Regions from separate parts of the Cytobacillus sp. genome, predicted to be linked through region 2. Evidence: riboswitches for the same ligand, from Rfam matches in the RefSeq annotation. Region 2 holds a riboswitch; each other region holds the start of a gene.

Region 1 (6,653 bases), on a different contig from region 2:
TCTCACCTGACCAGCATACCCTTTTGGAATCAGATAAAGGTCATGAGTTTTTTCTTCCAGATCTGCCTGCTGGAGCATCCAAAAGAACACTATCGGCAGGAGGCAAGCGGCAAGGAAACCTGCTGCATTCAAGGTAACCTTCCTGCCCCCTGGCATCTCGCGGTCCCACTTCCTCCACTCATCTATTAAAAAGAAAAGCACCGCAGCAATAAATGCGTAGAAAGCAAACCCTTCCATAATAAAATAAGTGACTGCAGCCAAAAAGGTATGTATAAATGCAGCAGCCGGAAACCGCCATACTGCTAGATTTCTAGTAAGAAACTCAGAAAGCAGCGAAACTGGAACACCGTATATCACATTTCCGAAAAAGCAGTATAAAAAAACCATAACCAGGAAGAAGGAAAACAATCCCCCTTCAGAAAAGAAAAAGAGAAGCCAAAAACCAAAAGTAAAAAGAATGGAAGCCTGCAGGGCAGTTTTTAGTTTTAATCCCAGCATAAGAATTAATTAACCTCCTCTTCTTTGTGAAAAGTTTCACATATATCATAGCATATATACATGGTTATTCCCATACTCACTATGATAACCTTTCATTTTCAACCTGCACAAAATTCTGCCAGGAGGGCCTGCTGCCTAACTAGCAGATCCTTCTTCAATCACCTCTATTGCCCACCTGATACCTTCTTCTGCCATTTTTTCCGGAGGGTTCGTGTGTGGAGTGTACTCCATGACAAAAAATACTTCCTCACATTCCTTGCTAAAAAATCCATCAGTTTCTTAATTTTATGATGACTGCCATCATTCTCATGAGATGGATGCACAGGTACCCAAATATATTTATCGCCCTGGTATTCAACATTATGTAAATGAACGACTCTCACGAACTCGGTCCATTTTTCTATATATTTTATGGCCTTCTCGCCAGCGGCCAATATATAATCCCCGATATCAACACAAAGTCCGAGTCCGTATTTCCTCCATGTCTCTACAGAAAAACGGTCAAGATATTGAATTCCTGCTGGCGATTGTTTGAATCCCAATTTAGGTTCACACACAATCAAAATCCCATATTTCCTCTGGAGAACACTAAGTTTCTTGAGTCCCTCCTCAATGACCTCTGCCGGATTCCTGCTGGTTTCCTTTTTAAAGTAAGGGAAGTGCACCAATATGTATTCAGCCCTAAGCCGGGACATCCTTTCCACTTCCTCCTCAAACTGAATCCAGGCTTCCTCCGGATTCATACTGATCTTTTCCAGCAAATCATATTTGCTTTGCCCCCGGAAAAGAGGCGAATGAAGACCAAAGCTTTTGTTTGTTTTACCCAGCATTTCAATAAAGCAGCGAAAGGCTTCCTCATCTTGAAATTCGCCTATCTCTATATGCGGCAAATGACGTTTAAAAAGTTCATGAAACAGCTTGCTGTCAGACAAAATGACACTTCCCGATATCCCTATATGATGAGCCATAATATCCCCTCTTTTATGCATCTTTATAACAATCTTATCATATCTTCATGTAACTCATTGGAAAATAATTCCGTCTAATCATTAAAATACATGAGGAGACTTTTTATGATAAAAAAAGTGTTTGCTTTCATAATCGGAATACTGTTCTTATTCATTCTTTTTTTCCGAAATGGAATTATTCTGGATTCCATCGGCATTCATTTCGAAAGTCCTTTTGCAAAGAAAATAGCAGTGCCTTCTGATTATTCACAGGCCGATTCAAATCTAAACGGCATTGCCGATCCGCTAGATATGGTCCTGACAGCCAGAAAAGAAGTAGACCAGCGCACGCCATATAAAAGTGCCTACTATGCGGGAGGCTATCCGCCCGATGGCGAAGGTGTCTGTACAGATGTGATTTGGAGGGGATTCCAGGGGGCTGATGTAACCTTAAAGGATCTTATTGATCAGGATATCGCCGAGAATACGGACTTGTATTCAAGAGTGCAGGGCAAGCCTGATCCGAACATTGATTTTAGAAGGGTGCCAAACCAGAATGTCTTCTTTAGCCGCTTCGCAAAGTCATTAACAACTGAACTGAATCCAGGAGATGGTAAGAACCTTCAGCAATGGCAGCCGGGTGACATTGTGGTTTTCCTTTCTCCTAAATTCAACCATGTGGCAATCATATCTGACAAACGGACGAAAGATGGCATTCCATATGTTATACATAACTCCACACCATTTGCAGCAGAAGTAAAACTATCTTCTTTTAAGACTCCCATTACCGCTCATTACAGATGGGATTTTGAAAAAACGCCTGCACTGCCATAAAGCAGATGCAGGCGTTTTTCTTATCTGACTGCTGCAGGATTGCCCGCCGGCCACTCTTCGCAGGTATAAGACATCTCCCAGAAGCCAAGCTCCAGCTGGCAGCTTTTTCGGAAAGCATCCTTCATTCGCTGCCTTTCTTCCGGTGATGCCGCATCAGCAAGCTCATCCAAACGGTTCCTCATATTCATGGTCACAGCTTCGACCCTTAAATTTGCATAAAAAGAGATCCATGGATAAAACGGATGGTTCTCATCTGGCTCATATTGCTTCATGAGTTCAAGCCCAATCTCCCAATAAGTCCATGGACAAGGCAATAATGCAGCAAGGATCTCACCCATGCCGCCTGTGTGGGCATGATACATCATATGCTTAACATAATGATCAGCTGTTGGAGGGAGCGGATAGCCCTGCAATGCTTCGTAATCCACCCCAATCTGCTGGCAAAAATTATGGTGGGGATGTACTTCGCTGTTCAATACAAATTCTATTTGCTGATTAAAATAAGAAATATCCTTACGCTCTGCAGACTTTGAAATGGCAATCCCATAAATATGCATGAACGCATTCAGATACTCAAAGTCCGCTTTAATGTAATGGGCCAGCGCCTCTTTCGGCACGTCCCCTCTCCCGATACCCTGGACAAACGGGTGCTCAAATATCAGCTGAAACAAATCTTCATTTTCTTTGCGCAGAATCTCTGAAAAAGTCATAAAAAATAGCCTCCTTATTCATTACAGAAGCTGCCGGGGAAAAAGCATGAGGATATATAACGAGGTCCTCACTGCTTCCCTGCGCTGGCATTATCCAGATCAGGTTCCAAGGGACAAAGGAAAAGCTCCTTATCTCAGCCGTAGCGCCCCTAGCAGTTTTCTAACATTCTAATTGTTTTTTACCGATTTTCTAACTTGACGTTTTTCGCTCATAAATTTTGGATTTCGCCCATAACTCTTAAAAATCGCTCATAAAGTCAGATTGCTATGCTGCACTCCGCTTATCTGCTTATTCAACTAGCTTCGCCAGCCCAAAATCATCACATATTCTGAACCAAGTTCTTCTCTTTAACCTTTGCCAAAACCATCCAGCCTATGGACGCACCGGCAATGCTGCTGACCAGGAATGGCGGCACAAAGAAGAATGCCCCAGCTGAGCTCCCCATGAGAACCTTTGCAAAAGGTACTGCAAACAATGCACCAATTAAGCCGGTACCTACCACTTCTCCTACAGCAGCCCATATTTTCCGGCCGAACTTCAAATAAAGCACACCTGCCAAAAACGCACCGATCATGCCTCCTGGAAACGCAAGCAGCGTCCCGAATCCAAGCAAATTACGAAGCAGGCCAATCATAAATGCCACAGCTGCTGCAGGCAGGGGTCCAAGCGTCACCGCTGCCAATACATTCACCGCATGCTGCACCGGATAGGCCTTTGCTATGCCTGCCGGAAACCAGAGCAAATGGGAACCCAGTGTCCCAATTGCCACAAATAAAGCCATCGTAGTTAACAATCGGGTTCTGTTCATCTAAACCTCCTTTCTAAAGGGCCGCCTGATTGCTTATCAGGATGAGAAGTATGTATACAAAAAAGCCAGATTCCCATAAGGACCTGGCTTGGTTTAAGTATATGAATTGACATATAGTCAAATCCTACTTCCCTCCGCTGGCATTAACCAGATCAGGTCCATAAGAGTCAGAAAGCTATAACGCGCTTTCCTCTCAGCCCGCACATTCGGGGCACCCCTAGTAGTTGCATAGATATTTAGTTTGATAAGCTATCTCAAGCTTATCAAATTATTCCGGCACTGTCATCAATCTTTTTGCTTAAATACTTTTTTTGATGCAATGTATTAAGAACTCTTCAATTTATGCTCCGAAACTATCGAACCAGCTGCAGACCCGCTACCTCCTTTAGGCTCCCCACCCCTGCCAGAGAAAGCGATACTTTCGTTTCTTCTATAAAGTTGGCAATCACCTTTTCAACCCCAGCCTGCCCGCCAATGGCCAATCCGTACACATATGGCCGCCCCAGGCAAACTGCGTCGGCTCCTAATGCCAGTGCTTTGACCACATCGGATCCTCGGCGAATGCCGCTGTCAAACAATACTGGAATCCGCCCCTTGACTTCCTTCACGATCGGTCCAAGCGCATCAATCGCTGCAATCACTCCATCAAGCTGCCTTCCGCCATGATTGGAAACGATGATTCCGTCTATCCCTTTTTCAACAGCCAGCCTGGCATCTTCCGGATGGAGAATGCCCTTTAATAGAATCGGCAGACTTGTTTTCTCTTTTAGCCTTGCAATATGCTCCCAGCTCAATGTCGGATGATGGATATTATCAAGGATTCCCTGAACTACATCCCCGTCATGGAGAGAGGCCATAAAGACTGGGTCGCTCTCATAGTTTGCTTTTCCATAGCCAAGCTTTAACGGTGAAAAATTGTTTCTTAGATCCGCTTCCCTCCATCCCATCATCACCGTATCAACAGTTAACACAATGGCTTCATAGCCGGATTCCTCCGCTCGCCGCACCATACTGAACGCAGCATCTTCATAATTGGACCAATATAATTGGAACCATTTTGGGCTCGCGCCTGTTGCATTAGCGATTTCTTCAATGGAATAACTGGATACAGTGCTTTGGATAAAAGGAATTCCAAACGCAGCTGCCGCCCGGGCAGATGCAAGCTCTCCCTCACTGTGTTCAAGGCGCTGCATTCCAATCGGTGCCAGGAAAACTGGATAAGGATACGTTCTTCCATATAAATTCACACTTATATCCGGCACTGAAACATCCCTCAGCATTCTCGGTACAATTGAGTATTTTGCAAAGGATTCTATATTCTTTTTCAGCGTTTCTTCTCCGCCGGCTCCTGATTGGACATAGCCAAATCCGCCAGCTCCCATTACTTTCTCTGCTTCTTCTTCCAGTTCCTTAAATGAAATAGGAAAGTTTTCCGCGAAACTAATATTCTCTACTTTTGCCATATTCCAGCCCCGCCTTTTTTGAATTTATTGAAAATAATAACACTTTTTTGGATTTTAAGAAACCATCTAATAAAATCATAGATTCACAGGAATGCAGCCTTTCCTATATAAATTAGCTGCAATAAGCAGGGATTTAATTAAAAATCGTGAATAAACATTTTAACCTTAATGAAATTGGAGTGTGCAAAATGCTAATCAAACAGCCTTTTGATGAATTTCTGAAATTCCATTACGAAAGAATCAGTGAAAGCAATATGAAAGTGACTTTGCCAATCCAGCCGCTCTTTATTAACAGCGCGGGGCTGGTTCATGGAGGCATCATTTCCACTCTTGCGGATGTAGCGATGGGGAATATTTTCGAGCCGGATGAAAACCAGATGCAATCCGTGGTGACAGCTGATTTAAAGGTCACTTTCCTAAAGGGGGCGACAGGTGAATTTCTTCTCGCCAATGCTCACCTTGTGAAAAGAGGGCGCACCCTTAACCACACAGACTGCCTGATTTATAACGACCGGGATCAGCTGGTTGCCAAAGCATCGGGAATCTTCGCATCTATCTGAGTGATTATCCTATCGTTGCCTGAATAGTTTCACTGACAGCGATAGGAGGAACCATTTAAAGCTTACGGACAATCCTTGTAGTTTCTTTTCTTCTTCTTTTTATAAAAGTGAAATACACTGTAAAATACCCCTATCACAACCGAAACGACTAATAAAAGCTGTGAGCCAGATAAAGATAATGCATTGGCCAATGAAAGAGAGTAAGCCAGCAGCAAGGATGTTGCCATTTTGGAAATAGACGCAATTCCCAGGAACTTTTTAAATGAAACACCACCCATTCCTGCTCCAACACAAATGATCTCATCTGGCAATATCGGAATAACAAACAGCAGCATTAGTATGGTGTTTTCATTTTTCTCCATGTATTTTTGGTATTTGATCAGATGCCGCTCCTTTATAAACCGGGATACAAGCTTTAATCCTCCTATCCTTGCAGTCAAGAACATAACAATAATCCCTGATAGTGTACCTGTGAATCCAAGAAAGGCAGCTGCAGCCGGACCGAAAACGGCACTTCCGGCAGGAAGTGTTACGGCTTCAGGAAGCGGCAAAAGAATGGGCTGTAAAAAGCAAACCAAGAAAAAGATGAACTTGCCCTCGGCTTCATATTCCCTAAGCATTCTCTCGAACCCATATGCATCAGTCAGAACAACTATCTTTGTTAAATAAAAGGTAATAAAAACTATTAACAGCAGACTGAACATATAAATCAGTGCCAGTCTGCTGTATTTCAATCGTGAGAACTTGCCTGCAGCAAAAAAGTAAAAATCCATCACTAATATGGCAGCCATGCCTGCAATCATAACCCATTTATAAACGGGCAAAAGTGTCG
Region 2 (6,653 bases):
TTTTAATCCTTTTCTGTCGGACTCATATGAAAATGATAGAAGTGACGAGAAATTTACAAGGGCTTTTTTATCTAAGAAAACATTTTTTTCTTTGTATTCAATTTCATATTGAACTGTCCAGCCATATTGTTTTCCTTTTTCATCAATAAGAGCTTTTGGCTTGGCGGCTGCATCTTTTAAAATGGAGGATTTAAATTCCTTAAACTCATCAGCCTTCAACACGGCTTTCATGAAATCTTTCTCAGTCAAATCAGCAGAACGGCTTTTGGGCTCTGCAGAAACATTGCCTGAAAAGACTAGTAAAATAGTCAATAACAAGAAAATATATCTTTTCATCACATACCTCCTAAAAGTATTGTCCTATATAAGATTAACCTACATTTCCAAAATTAGGAATGGTGCGAAATGATTATATTTATCTAGTATATTTTATCTAATATGAATAAAAAACAGCCTTATGGTAAAAGGCCGCAAGGCTGTTTGATCAGTCAATATTATAGAAGCTTTTTGTATTTTCATATAGCTTCTTAAGAGCTTTGCTGAAACCTATTTCTTTTAGTTCAGCAAGGGATTTGATGGAACGGGCCATCATTGCTGGATGGGTAGGCTTGTTTTTAAAAGGGCCTTCGAATTTCCATGGACCATCTGTTTCTGCCATCAATTTATCCAGCGGGTAAGCCCGTACAAGGTCCTGTATTTCTTTTTCGTACACGATATCTGGAGTAAAGGAGATGTAATAGCCATTGGCAATCAGCCTGCTTACGGCTGCGGTGTTACCTTTAAACCAGTGAAAATGAGCTTTTTTAATCGAATGCTTTTCCAATAAATTGCACACAATCGGTGCATCATCATAAATTGCATGGAGGGCAATGGGCTTATCCCACCTTTTAGCGAGCTTAATGAATTCTTCGAGAAGTTCAATATATCCGCCATGATGCTTGCTTCCATCAGACCTTAAATAGTATGGGAGGCCAACCTCGCCAACAGCAGCCATCTGCTCTCTGTGAACCTTTATCCAGCTGAAAAGCTCTGAAATATCATGATCACTGGGGAGAACCTGTTCAGGGTGAAAACCAAAGGCAGGTTTAACAAAGGGATAAATTTCTGCAAGAGCAAGATTTCTTTTGCAGGATGCTAAATCGCTTGAAACTGTTACAAGTGAAAGCTGAAACGGCAGCTCATGAAACATTTTCTCTAAATCAATATTGCTGTACTTATCAAGATGAATATGGGCATCAATATACTTATCCATGCTGTTGCCTCCTAATGATTTTTCAGCGCATGATGGATGCTTCTTTTGCAGGCAAGGAAATTCTCATTGAGAAAAAGTTCCTCCATTCTTGGCCTGTTAAAGGGTACTTTATATTCATTTATTACTTTAGCAGGCTTGCTGCTAAGTACTAAAATTCGGTCAGAAAGGTAAATGGCTTCTTCAATATTGTGAGTTACGAACAGAATTGTGGGTTTATGCTCATTCCAAATATCAAGAAGCCATTTTTGCATATCATGGCGGGTAAGTTCATCTAAAGCAGAAAAAGGTTCATCCAGCAAAATGATTGGCTGCGGGCTTAATAATGCCCGGATAAAGGCAGCCCTTTGCTTCATCCCCCCTGATAATTCATGAGGATATGCATTTTCATAGTCACCGAGACCAGCTTTTTGAAGCATCTTTTTTGCCGTTTCCGAATCGGATTTACCCATTAGCTCCTGGCCAAGCAGAACGTTTTGAAGAATGGTTCTCCATGGCATCAGGGAAGGTGTCTGGGGCATATAGCTTATTGAACCGCGTTTGCCGTTGATCTTCACATTCCCAAGCGTTATGGACCCTTCGTCAGGCAGGAGCATCCCGCCAATGAGGTTGAAAAGGGTACTCTTGCCGCTCCCTGAAGGGCCTAAAATCGAAACAAATTCCCCTTCATTTATATGAAAACTTAAATTGTCTAAAACCTGATTTGAATCAAAACTTTTGGTTAAATGATTAACTGATAATTGTATCATTTCCTGGCACTCTCCCGTGACTTCCATTTAATCAGCAAACGTTCAGCCAGTAATATTCCTCCAAAAAACAGCAAGCTTAACAGCATAATGGTAAAAATGGCAACAAAAACACGGTCCGTCCTAAATGAAGAAGAGGCTAAAGTCATATAAACACCTATTCCTGCTTTAGCTCCGAGCCATTCGGATATTACAGCACCCATCACACTATAGGTTGCGGAGATTTTTAGCCCTGAAAATAAAGAAGGAAGGGAATAGGGAAGCTCCAGCTTCCAAAAAAGCTGACCTTTGCTGGCACCTGCCATCAGCATATAATGCCTAAGTTCTCCGGGGGTTTGGCGAAAGCCGTCCAATGCAGCAACTGTAATGGGGAAGAAACAAACCAGCGTGATGACAATCAGCTTTGGAAGTATCCCGAAACCAAACCATACAACCAGCAAAGGAGCCAGTACAATTATAGGCACATTCTGTGAAAGTATGAGGAGAGGGTAAACCGACTCCCTTATAAAAGGCAATAAGTGCAGAATAACAGCTGTGAGTAATCCTATGACGGCGCCAATGAGAAATCCCAATAGGGAAAGCATGACTGTCGATTGAAGATGAAGGCGGAAGCCCTCCAGCCCCGAAATCGCTTCATGAACGATATCTGTCGGCGGAGGCAGGAGCCATGCAGGAACTTCTGCCAGATTTACTGCCAATTCCCAAAGAATGAATAAAAGAAGGAGAACCGCAGCCGGCCTCCATCCTTTTCTGAATACATTTATCATGAACGGTATTTCTCCGTTAAATCACTCATTTCAATACCGTCCGGCTGATATAGAACCTTAACCTGTGAAATTACATTGCTGCTTCCTTTTTCAATCATTTTTCTGTTCATATCGGCTATGATTTTTAATAAATGGTCTAAATCGCCTTCCATCGTGGTTTCTAGGGGATGCACCTCGTGCTTAACACCAGATTGCTGAATAACATTAATTGCTTCATCAACGTAAGGTATAACATTTTCCCCATCTTTTGTTTTCGGTATGATCTGAATGCTTACAAGTGCGTTTGCCATATTTGAACTCTCCTTATTCCGGCAGGAAGTCATTTGTAAATGCTTTGCCGGCATCTAATTCTTTATCTAATAGACCATTATCATGCATCCAGTCTGCATAGTTTTCCCAGACTGCAAGCTTTTGTTCACCCCATCTTGGAGCATCATCCTGATAGCGGGGGGATAGCCATTCCTGGCTCTCTTTTACCAATTCGCTGTCAAGGTCCGGAGCATTTTTTAACAAAATATCTGCTGCTTCGCCAGGCTGATCGATTGCAAATTCATAACCTCTGGATGCTGCTTTTACAAATGCTTTGACAGTATCCGGGTCATCTGCAATCATTTTTTCGCTGGTTGCGAGAACGGGCGTGTAGTAATCCAGTTTTTCTGAGTAGTCGGTAAGGTAGACCATATTAATCTTTTCCCCCCGAAGTTCTGCTTCTACACCTGTCCATCCGTAATAAATCCATGCGAAGTCTATATCTCTTTTAACAGCTGTGAAAAAGTCAGCATCTCCCATGTTAACAATTGAGACATTATCAACATTGACGTTTTCCTTCTTCATTAGGGAATCTATTACAGATTTTTCTACAGGAGCTCCCCAGCCGCCATAAGTTTTTCCTTCAAAGTCTTTCGGCGATTTAATGTTTTTTTCAGCAGGGGATGCAAAACCGGAAGTATTATGCTGTATTACAGCTGCTATCGATACAAGGGGAACTCCCTGTACACGGGCTTCCGTGATGCTTTCCTGATAGCTGACACCGAAATCAGCCTTGCCTGATGCAGTCAATTGATCTGCACCTGCTTCACCTGGCATTATAATTTCGACATCGAGCCCTTCTTCTTTAAAATATCCTTTGTCCTTTGCGGCATATAAGCCGGTATGATTGGTATTGGGTGTCCAATCCAATACAACAGTAACTTTTTTCAAATCTTGTTTGCTGTCTGCATCTTTGCTTCCAGTCTGATTATCCGCTCCATTGCCGGCACAGCCTGAAAGAAACAGAAGTGAACAGATAGCCGCAATCCACTTTTTCATAAATAATCCTCCTAAAACCTTTATGTAATAAGGAAAGTTAATGATAGTCTGCCCTGAAAAATAAAAACGCCCCGGTATAAACCAGGGCGCATATAAAAACATTTAGTATGTTTAAGAATATGTTCCCTACGCTGGTATGAGCCAGATCAGGTTCAAAGGGTCAGCATCTTAATGATGAAGTCTCAACCGGCATACCGGTTCCCCTACATTTCCTGCTATTTAATTTTGACAGCATAAATACTTTCCATCATTATTATAGCAAATAATATCAAAATGGACAGAAAATAATTATTTCATCTCTATCGTCCTGCTTTCTTTCCAGATTTTGAATTTTTCAAGTTCACCTGTAATTTGGCTAACGGCAAAACCAAGTACTGCTGCATCATCTAAAATTCCCATTCCTATTAAAAAGTCAGGAACAAGGTCTATAGGGGAAACAAAGTATAGGACGGAAGCAATAATAAAGATAACCGATTTTCTTGAAATATGCCGGTAATCGCCTTTAGACCATGCTTTAACCAAATCGATCAGAAGCTGAAACTTTTCCCATATATCACTTAATGAAGATTTATTTTTATCTGCTTTAAGTGTAGCCTTTCTTAGCAGTACTTTTGTTTTTTCAGGGTCTTCCGCATAACGTTTGGCCCTGGCAGAAAATTTTTTATAGCCGTCCTTATAATCTTTCGTTTCTATTTCAGGCATAGCTATCACTCCTATATTTGATAATTCGCATAAACAGTTATAATCTAGTATTTACCGCATACCTGACATGACATAAACATTTCACCGGGAGAAATAAATGGAAATCAAATTTAACCTGTGACAAAACCTTATTGGGGGCTGATATCTATGCTTGAGAAATGGCTTCAGGAATCAAATTATACAGTAATATTAACTGGAGCAGGAATGTCGACGGAAAGCGGACTTCCTGATTTCAGGTCTGCCAATAATGGTTTATGGAATGGGAAAGATCCTGGAAAAATAGCCAGTACAGAAGCATTAAATGAAAATGTGAACGAGTTTATTGAATTTTATCGGCACAGGGTAATCGGGCTTAAGGAGTGCAATCCCCATAAAGGGCACTATATTCTAGCAGATTGGGAAAAGAGAGATATTATTAAGAGCATTATCACCCAGAATGTGGATGGATTTCATGGACTGGCGGGAAGTAAAAAAGTATCAGAGCTCCATGGGAATTTGCAGACACTCCATTGCCAGAAGTGTAAAAAAGAGTTCCCGAGCGAGGGGTATTTGCATGGACAATTCCAATGTAATTGCGGTGGTGTGCTCCGTCCTTCAGTAGTTCTGTTTGGGGAAATGCTTCCTGAGGAGGCTTTAGATTTCGCAGAGGATGAAACAGAAAAGGCAGAACTTTTTATTGTTCTGGGATCATCCTTGAATGTAACACCTGCAAATCAGTTTCCGCTGATTGCCAAACAAAACGGGGCAAAACTGGTGATAATTAATTTGGAACCTACGGACTTCGATATTTATGCTGATGAAGTGATCCATAACCGCAAAATTGGTGAAGTATTAGAAGATCTTGATAGAGTCTTTAATAGTGAAAAAACGTGAATTCATAAAAAAAGCTGCCATGCTATGATTTTTTAAGTCAATCTACTATAATGGACAATGAACATGATTGCTACTGCCCATGCGATATGATATATAAGGAGTGTTCAGCATGTTATCAAACATCGGTATTCCAGGTTTAATTCTCATCCTGGTTCTGGCTCTTATTATTTTTGGTCCTAAAAAACTTCCTGAAATAGGGAGAGCATTTGGGGAGACCTTAAAAGAATTTAAGAAATCTACCCGTGAACTCACAAAAGATGATGACGATGATAAAAGGAAATAAGATTATTCAATAGGTTTAGAACCGGCTTTGCAGACAATTAAGTCTCGAAGCCGGTTTTTTTATTTTCTGACATCCAGAGAGATTGAATGGGTATATAAAAGAGAGAAAAGAAAAATTGGTTGACTAACATGTATATACAAGATAGAATGAAAGCGTAAACAGTTCATGTATATACAAGTCAGGTTCTGTTAATTGGATATATTTGTAAAGTTCGAGAACAATAAACAAAAACCTTATAACTGTTTTTTCTTTAATATGAAAACGGTAACAGGAGGAGAGCGAAGAATGGCTACAAATAAAGAGTCAGCAGAGCAAATTGTAGAAGCTATCGGGGGCAGGGATAATATTGCAGCGGCAACTCATTGTGTTACACGACTGCGTTTTGCGTTAAAAGACGAAGGAAAAGTCAATAAAGAAAAACTCGAAAATATAGATATTGTAAAAGGCTCATTTTCCACAAATGGACAATTCCAGGTTGTCATTGGACAAGGCCTGGTTGATAAAGTGTATAAAGAAATGACAGATGCGACAGGAATTGGCGAATCGTCTAAAGAAGAAACAAAAAGTGCTGCTGCTGAAAACTTAAATCCATTGCAGCGCGGAATTAAAACACTTGCAGATATTTTTATTCCAATCCTTCCGGCTATCGTTACAGCTGGTTTGCTGATGGGAATCAATAACATTATGACCGCACCGGATATTTTCTTCGATGGTAAATCGTTTGT
Region 3 (6,653 bases), on a different contig from region 2:
TGAAATGCGCCGGCATAACCTGAAAGGGCTAATTACCTGGCTGGTGATTACCCTTGCTCTTGGCGCAGGATTCCTATTCATGGAGATTAATGAATTTATCCATTATGCCCATGAAGGCGCAACGATGCAGACAAGTGCGTTCCTTTCCAGCTTATTTGTCTTGCTGGGTACACACGGAGCCCACGTTACATTGGGTATTGGCTGGGCAACTATGGTCATTATCCAGCTTTTAAAAAGAGGCCTTACCCCTACTACAGCAAGAAAAACATTTATTATCGGCCTTTACTGGCACTTCCTTGATGTAGTCTGGATCTTTATTTTCACATTCGTGTATTTGAAAGGACTGGTGGCTTAAATGGAACATCATCAATCAAAAAGCTTCCCGATAAGCCATGTCATTGGATTTGTTGTTTCCCTTGTGCTGACATTTGCAGCAGCAGGTATTGCCTTAAAAACGAACCTCTCTTTTAAAGTTATCATGTGGATCATCGGCTCACTGGCTGTCATTCAGGCAGGCATGCAGCTTTTCATGTTCATGCACTTAAGAGAAGGCGAAGACGGCAAAACGAACTTGGTAAATATGATTTATGCCGTATTTATGGTTATCGTTATTGTAGTGGGTTCAATTTGGGTTCTGACTTCTGGGCACGCTGCTCATTAATTAAAGATAAGCAGAAGCGCCATGTCCAACCGATGAACCAAATAATACAAAAAACCGGTCTCCCTATTGGAGGCCGGTTTTATTTGTATTGTCTGATTCCCTTGCTTCCCTTTGTCATTTCTTCCATTACATTGATAAAAAATCCAAATCCAAAAATTAGCATGGATGATACCATAATGCTTAAGCCGATTGATAAAACATACTCACCCGTGATACCGCTTACAAAAAAGCTGGAAATAAAGACAATTAATCCTAAAAGTATACCTGCTGCTGTAACATTCCTAAAAAAGTGAAGAACCTTTTGCTGTTTTAATGTCATGTTTTTCATCCCCTTTTATTTAATATTCTAACTATGTTCACAAATTTGTCAAACTTTTTGTCACAAATTTGTCAAATTTAATTTGGCAAGAAAAAAAGCCTTGCAAGATGCAAAGCGATTTTCTACTGATATAGTTTTTTAATGTTCTCCAAATCTTTCTTTAAACTGCATATTTCCTGCCTGGTCAGCATTAACGGCATTTGATCGTACAGTGTAATAATTTGTCCTCCCTCATCTTCCTCATGGATGGATAAATAGTTATACAAATTTTCACATTGATTTTTGTTGAGAATCGACTGGGTAGTGAAACTTTTAACCTTTTGGATCTCAAAGGCACTGGTTTCTGCATCAAAGACACCTGTTATGATGTTACCCTGCAATGTGTTTGACAAACAATCACTCCCCTTTTTGAGTAATATACCCATTTTTCATAAGGAGTTTCCTAAGATATGAAAAAAACCTCTTTGAAATATATTCAAAGAGGCAGATTATAATCAGGAAGCATGTTTTTGCGATTGAATAATTTCATCTGATTTTCTCATGATTAATCTAGGTGCCGAAGAAATAATTAATGCTGCTAAAATGGAACAAAGAATAGCAGCACCAAGCATTGTTGCGCCATTTGCCATGAAGGAGAATAATACAGGCGACATCCCTTCTGGCGCATAGCTTCCAAAGAAAAATACACCTGCTATGAAATGCCAGAAATACCTGGCAAGGCTTCCGGCAAACACAGCTAAAACTATCCAGCCCAATGCTTTGTTCTTGTTTCCCCTGTGCAGCTGACTTTGAATTGGCCGGAAAAACAAACCGGCAAAACCAATACAGGCAAATGCGACAAAGTACTCAATAAATGCCTGAAGCGGAGTGGCGATCCAGGCATCTCCCATGGAAATCTGCAAAATTCCCCATAAGAGGCCTGCGATGAAGCTTACCTTAAAACCCCACCTGAAAGCCAAAATAAAGATCGGAATCATCGCGGCGGAAATGGAAATAGACGGTGACAGCTTGATTGATGGCAGAAAATCCAGAATGATGGCAAATGCTGCAAAAAATGAAGCTTCAATCATCGCAGTTAAGCTTAATTTTTTCATAAAAAAATCCCCCTTTAATCGTTGACGATACCCCAAGGGAGAACAAGCAGGCAGAAAATCTCCTTCCGCCTTTTATTCCACATTCCTGCGCTAGCATTATCTAACAGGTTCAAAGGGTCAGAACAGCGAACTGTTCACTCTCAGCAAAATGCTCCCCTTGTGGCACGTTATTGAATTATCCGATTTTAGTATATATGAAATGAAACATTGTGAAAAGGATTCTTTGAAAAAACTTTTTTAATTTATATGCCAGGTTTTCACCCTGCTTGTCACATTTTTTTCACATATTTATGCCATCTGATAGCTGTTGTAGCACACTTTCTTATAAACTATACTATTTTTCCATAATTTACAACGTTTAAAAAAAGTAAAACCCTGTTATTAACAATACTATTTCCTTATAATGTAGGTATGTTCAATGAGGAGGGAAATAGTTGAAATCACGTCTAAAGAAGCCTTCGACGATTGTTTCTATTGCATTGGTGATCACGGTGATTTTGGCGGCGGTTATTTGGACCGTACAAGCAGGAAATAAGGATGTGACAGTTCCGTTTTCTTCTGTGGAAAAAATTATTGCCTCCCAGGATGGAAAGACTGTTGCAGTACAGGAATACAAAAATGGGAAACTGCTGATCACAGCCCCTGATGGCGAGTACATCTCCCATGTGCCTCCCAACAGTGAGATGGTTGATAAATTAGTAGAAACCTATAATATACAATATACGTTCGCAACCACAGGACCTTATACCCCTTGGATTCTGGGCGGTGTAGTCCTTTTGTTTATAGCCATTGGCATTTACCTGTTTAAGTCAGGAAAAGGCGGAATGGGTGCTACAAATACCATGAAACAAAGTGTATCTAAGCCAAAGGCCCTTCCTTCCATTTCACTGGAAGATGTTGGCGGAATTCAGGAAGAAATGAAAGAGGAAATCATGCAGACTCTTTCTATATTAAAAGAACCTGAGCGCTCTCTGAAAATGGGGATTAAGCCGCCGAAGGGAATTCTATTATACGGGCCTCCTGGAACAGGAAAAACATTGCTGGCTCAGGCAATCGCTAAAGAACTTGGAGCCACTTTTTTCTCAACCAGCGGTTCCGGTTTTAATGAGTTGTTCGTTGGTGTGGGAGCTTCCCGAGTAAGAAACCTTTTCCAAAATGCAAGAAAGCATTCTCCTGCCGTCGTCTTCATTGACGAAGTAGATGCATTGGCAGGCAGAAGAAAGCAGCATGGCGGAGAAGAAAGCGAAAAGACGTTAACTGAGCTGCTAGTCCAGCTGGACGGCGGCCATTCCAATGATGGAATACTATTTATTGCAGCGACAAACAGGAAGGATATGCTTGATGAAGCATTCCTCCGTCCGGGACGGATTGACTTCTCCTTCAATGTCCCTCTTCCTGATACAAAGGGCCGAAGAGAGATTATCAATATTCACACAAAAAATAGATTACTGGCTGAGGATGTCATGACAACACTTGGTGATTTAGCAGAAAGCACCTCTGGATTCTCAGGTGCAGATCTTCATTCCCTTTTTGAAACGGCAAGCCGCAGAGCTGTCCGTAACGGCCAGGAAATTATCTCAAAAGAAGATTTGGATTATGCGCTTGACCGGACCATTCTGGGAACAACCACCCGGGCATTGCAGGATCACGGTACAAAGCAGCGGGTTGCCATACACGAAGCTGGCCATGCATTAGTGGCTGCTTTAACAAAACCCGGATCCGTCCGCAAAGCAACCATCATTCCGCGCGGCGAAGCACTTGGGTATGTAGCACCAATACAAAAAGAACTTCACTTATCGACAACAAGTGAATTGCTTGATCAGGTTGCCATGATTCTCGCAGGCGGTGTATCAGAACGAATGATTCTTGGCGAGCACAGCATTGGAGTAAGCGGTGATGTTAAACAAGCCAAGCACATCATTGAGCAAATGGTTGATACCGGTTTACTTGATAACGGCTTTGAGCTTACCTTTAACAAAGGTCAAAAAGAAGCAAAAATGCAGGATCTTTTCCAGAAAGCACTGGAAAGATGCGAATTGATCATTGCAAATCATCACCCTCAATTTGAAACACTGGTAGAGGCCCTTCTTGAAAAAGAAACTCTGGAAGGCAGTGAAGTCCAGAAGATTGTTGGAGAATTGAAGTCTGAAATGGTAATAGCATGATGAGAAACCGGCCCCCCTGCAGGCCGGTTTTTATATTGGAAATGCAGTTCATTAGTAAATATTCAAAAATTAATCCATAATAATGTTATGTAAACAAATGGTTATCTCCTATAGAGTCAGAATAAATAAATGTTCCCATATAAAGGATTCTTCCTCTCTTTTGTTTAATTACTAATATACCTGCATGTTGGAGGGATGGTTCTTTTGTATGATTTTACAGCTGACTTGATTTTTCACTTTCTAATTATGATAATGATTCCTTTTATCCATAAAATCTCTTCACATCGGGGGGATGGCTGGAAGACTTCTGCCCCGCTTTTATCTGTTCTTTTTTTAGCGCTTTTCCTGACTATGACTTTTCCGGTGGAAATTGCAAGCGGTCAGTTTTTTGACTTGAAATTTATTCCTGTTTTTGTCGCCTATTTTTACATTAAGCCTCTTGCAGGCTTCCTGGTTATTTTAGTATTGATTACTTTTAAGGGCTTTTTTTCACCAGGAGATATTTCGATTGCGCTAGTAAATTACGCAATTATGTCTGTGCTCTTTTTCTATGCTTCAAAATTCTATAAAAAATGTACATTTAAACAAAAACTCAGTATAGCTGTTTTATTTTATCTTCCCATTACGGTAACCAGGTATGTTATTTTCCTCCAAAAGGATATTAAAGAAGACGCTGTATACTTGCTATTGTTTTCAGCAGTTTCTATTGTGACTCTTTCTATGATCATCTATTTAATTGAAATGAATCTGCTTCAGGAAATGATGATGCAAAAACTGAGAGATGCGGAAAAAATCAATGCGATCAGTCAGCTGGCTGCGTCCGTCGCCCATGAAATTAGAAACCCAATGACTACTGTAAGAGGTTTTCTGCAAATGCTTAAAAATGAAAAAAACCTGACTGCAGATCAAAAGTCCTTTATTAAAGTTTCTTTGGAGGAACTGGACAGAACCAATCATATTATTAGTGATTTCCTCTCACTTGCACGCCCGGAAACTCCTGTTGTCAGTCAAGTTTCTCTTTCCGGAGTATTATTGGAAGTGGCTGATTTTATGCGGCCATATGGACTGATGACAAAGGTTGAAATAAGGACAAGTATTTTTGAAGGCATTTTTATCATTGGTAACCCAAATGAAATTAAGCAATTATTTATAAACTTAATGAAAAATAGTATAGAAGCAATGCCTGATGGCGGTATTCTAGAGGTTTCAGCATTCAAAAGAAATACTACAGCCGATATACTAATTAAAGATGAAGGTGTCGGAATGTCAAAAGAAAAACTCCAAATGCTCGGTCAGCCCTATTACTCAACAAAAACGAAAGGAACCGGCTTAGGATTAATGATATCTTTTGACATCATCAATCGTTTGAAAGGAAAATATGCAATAGAAAGTACACAAAATATAGGAACCTGCTTTACTATTTCGCTGCCTCTATATTACTCGTCCGAAGTGATCCGGCAGACTTCATTCCAGAACAGGTCTGAAAGTCAGCGTATAAATGAGAGTTAACTCAAAATGACTGAATGGGAATCCTGCCGAAAATTAATGCTCGACAGCACAGGTAGGTGATGAATCAAAACATTAACTTAAAAATAAACCACAGAAAAAAGCCTCCAAAAAACTGAAGGCTTTTTTCATTTATCCCCTGCCGGATGCACGGCCTCTTATAAAGTTTACAACAATGATGATCGCTGCTATTACAAGCAGTATATGAATGATGCCTCCCGCTATTTTAAATATTAATCCGAGTATCCATAATACAAGCAGAATACCTGCTATAGTCCAAAGCATGCAATTCACTCCTTCCTGTTGATTTATTATTTACATACCCCTTACAATCGGGACTAATTCATGAGTAATTGAAAAACACAAAAAAACATTGCCCCACTTTTTACAGTTCTGACAATGTTATATTTTGCAAAGAATGGATACTTCTATTCAGAAAGTATTTCATGTTCCAGCACTTTTGCAGCAAGATCATACAAAACCTTCCTGTATTCAAGGAAGTTTTGCTGCATCCTTTTTGCATCACTGCATATACTATATTCACGGTCGCCCACCTCTTCTAACATCGCTTCGTTGCGGGACTAACCAGACCGGAATGTGGGCGGCCACCTTTTAGGATTTAAACCGTATTTCACCATTACACCGTTTTATTACACACCATGAACAAAGCTGCAAACCACACCAGGCTTGCAGCTTTTATTAATAGGATGGAACAGTGTGAATCACTCTGTGGAAAGATTGCATCTATCTCCAGCGCCTAGCCCCTCGGGTCATAAGCCAAATCACTCCAGAAATTAGGACAAGGAACGCTTCGTCAACGGATACATCGCCCGACCAAAGCTTGCTTTGGAAGGTTTCCTGCGTGATTCGTCATATGCCTGTCGGACTTGCACAGGATGTGCTGGCTT

What was found. A riboswitch is a leader RNA that binds a small molecule or an ion and turns the genes downstream of it on or off. The one in region 2 is predicted to bind thiamine pyrophosphate.
Region 1: it holds a riboswitch for thiamine pyrophosphate, as region 2 does, so the genes downstream of both, thiW (energy coupling factor transporter S component ThiW) here and ACEQ1T_RS07695 (ABC transporter substrate-binding protein) in region 2, are expected to answer to the same signal.
Region 3: it holds a riboswitch for thiamine pyrophosphate, as region 2 does, so the genes downstream of both, thiT (energy-coupled thiamine transporter ThiT) here and ACEQ1T_RS07695 (ABC transporter substrate-binding protein) in region 2, are expected to answer to the same signal.

What each region holds. Positions count from the first base shown of each region.
Region 1 covers NZ_CAXQGS010000076.1:38,405-45,057, forward strand. Annotated here, with positions in the region: gene ACEQ1T_RS14600 (hypothetical protein) at 1-498, opposite strand, end outside; gene ACEQ1T_RS14605 (sugar phosphate isomerase/epimerase) at 663-1,466, opposite strand; gene ACEQ1T_RS14610 (DUF1287 domain-containing protein) at 1,572-2,279, shown strand; gene tenA (thiaminase II) at 2,300-2,989, opposite strand; TPP riboswitch at 3,049-3,150, opposite strand; gene thiW (energy coupling factor transporter S component ThiW) at 3,310-3,798, opposite strand; TPP riboswitch at 3,911-4,027, opposite strand; gene ACEQ1T_RS14625 (alpha-hydroxy-acid oxidizing protein) at 4,152-5,261, opposite strand; gene ACEQ1T_RS14630 (PaaI family thioesterase) at 5,450-5,821, shown strand; gene ACEQ1T_RS14635 (TVP38/TMEM64 family protein) at 5,884-6,653, opposite strand, start outside.
Region 2 covers NZ_CAXQGS010000048.1:84,564-91,216, forward strand. Annotated here, with positions in the region: gene ACEQ1T_RS07670 (hypothetical protein) at 1-336, opposite strand, end outside; gene ACEQ1T_RS07675 (TatD family hydrolase) at 485-1,252, opposite strand; gene ACEQ1T_RS07680 (ABC transporter ATP-binding protein) at 1,264-1,998, opposite strand; gene ACEQ1T_RS07685 (ABC transporter permease) at 1,995-2,762, opposite strand; gene ACEQ1T_RS07690 (thiamine-binding protein) at 2,759-3,052, opposite strand; gene ACEQ1T_RS07695 (ABC transporter substrate-binding protein) at 3,066-4,070, opposite strand; TPP riboswitch at 4,177-4,285, opposite strand; gene ACEQ1T_RS07700 (YkvA family protein) at 4,359-4,772, opposite strand; gene ACEQ1T_RS07705 (NAD-dependent deacylase) at 4,920-5,645, shown strand; gene tatA (twin-arginine translocase TatA/TatE family subunit) at 5,755-5,928, shown strand; gene treP (PTS system trehalose-specific EIIBC component) at 6,214-6,653, shown strand, end outside.
Region 3 covers NZ_CAXQGS010000052.1:85,527-92,179, reverse strand. Annotated here, with positions in the region: gene qoxC (cytochrome aa3 quinol oxidase subunit III) at 1-355, shown strand, start outside; gene qoxD (cytochrome aa3 quinol oxidase subunit IV) at 356-661, shown strand; gene ACEQ1T_RS09525 (hypothetical protein) at 741-980, opposite strand; gene ACEQ1T_RS09520 (hypothetical protein) at 1,103-1,372, opposite strand; gene thiT (energy-coupled thiamine transporter ThiT) at 1,475-2,074, opposite strand; TPP riboswitch at 2,140-2,242, opposite strand; gene ACEQ1T_RS09510 (AAA family ATPase) at 2,509-4,239, shown strand; gene ACEQ1T_RS09505 (ATP-binding protein) at 4,444-5,748, shown strand; gene ACEQ1T_RS09500 (lmo0937 family membrane protein) at 5,878-6,030, opposite strand.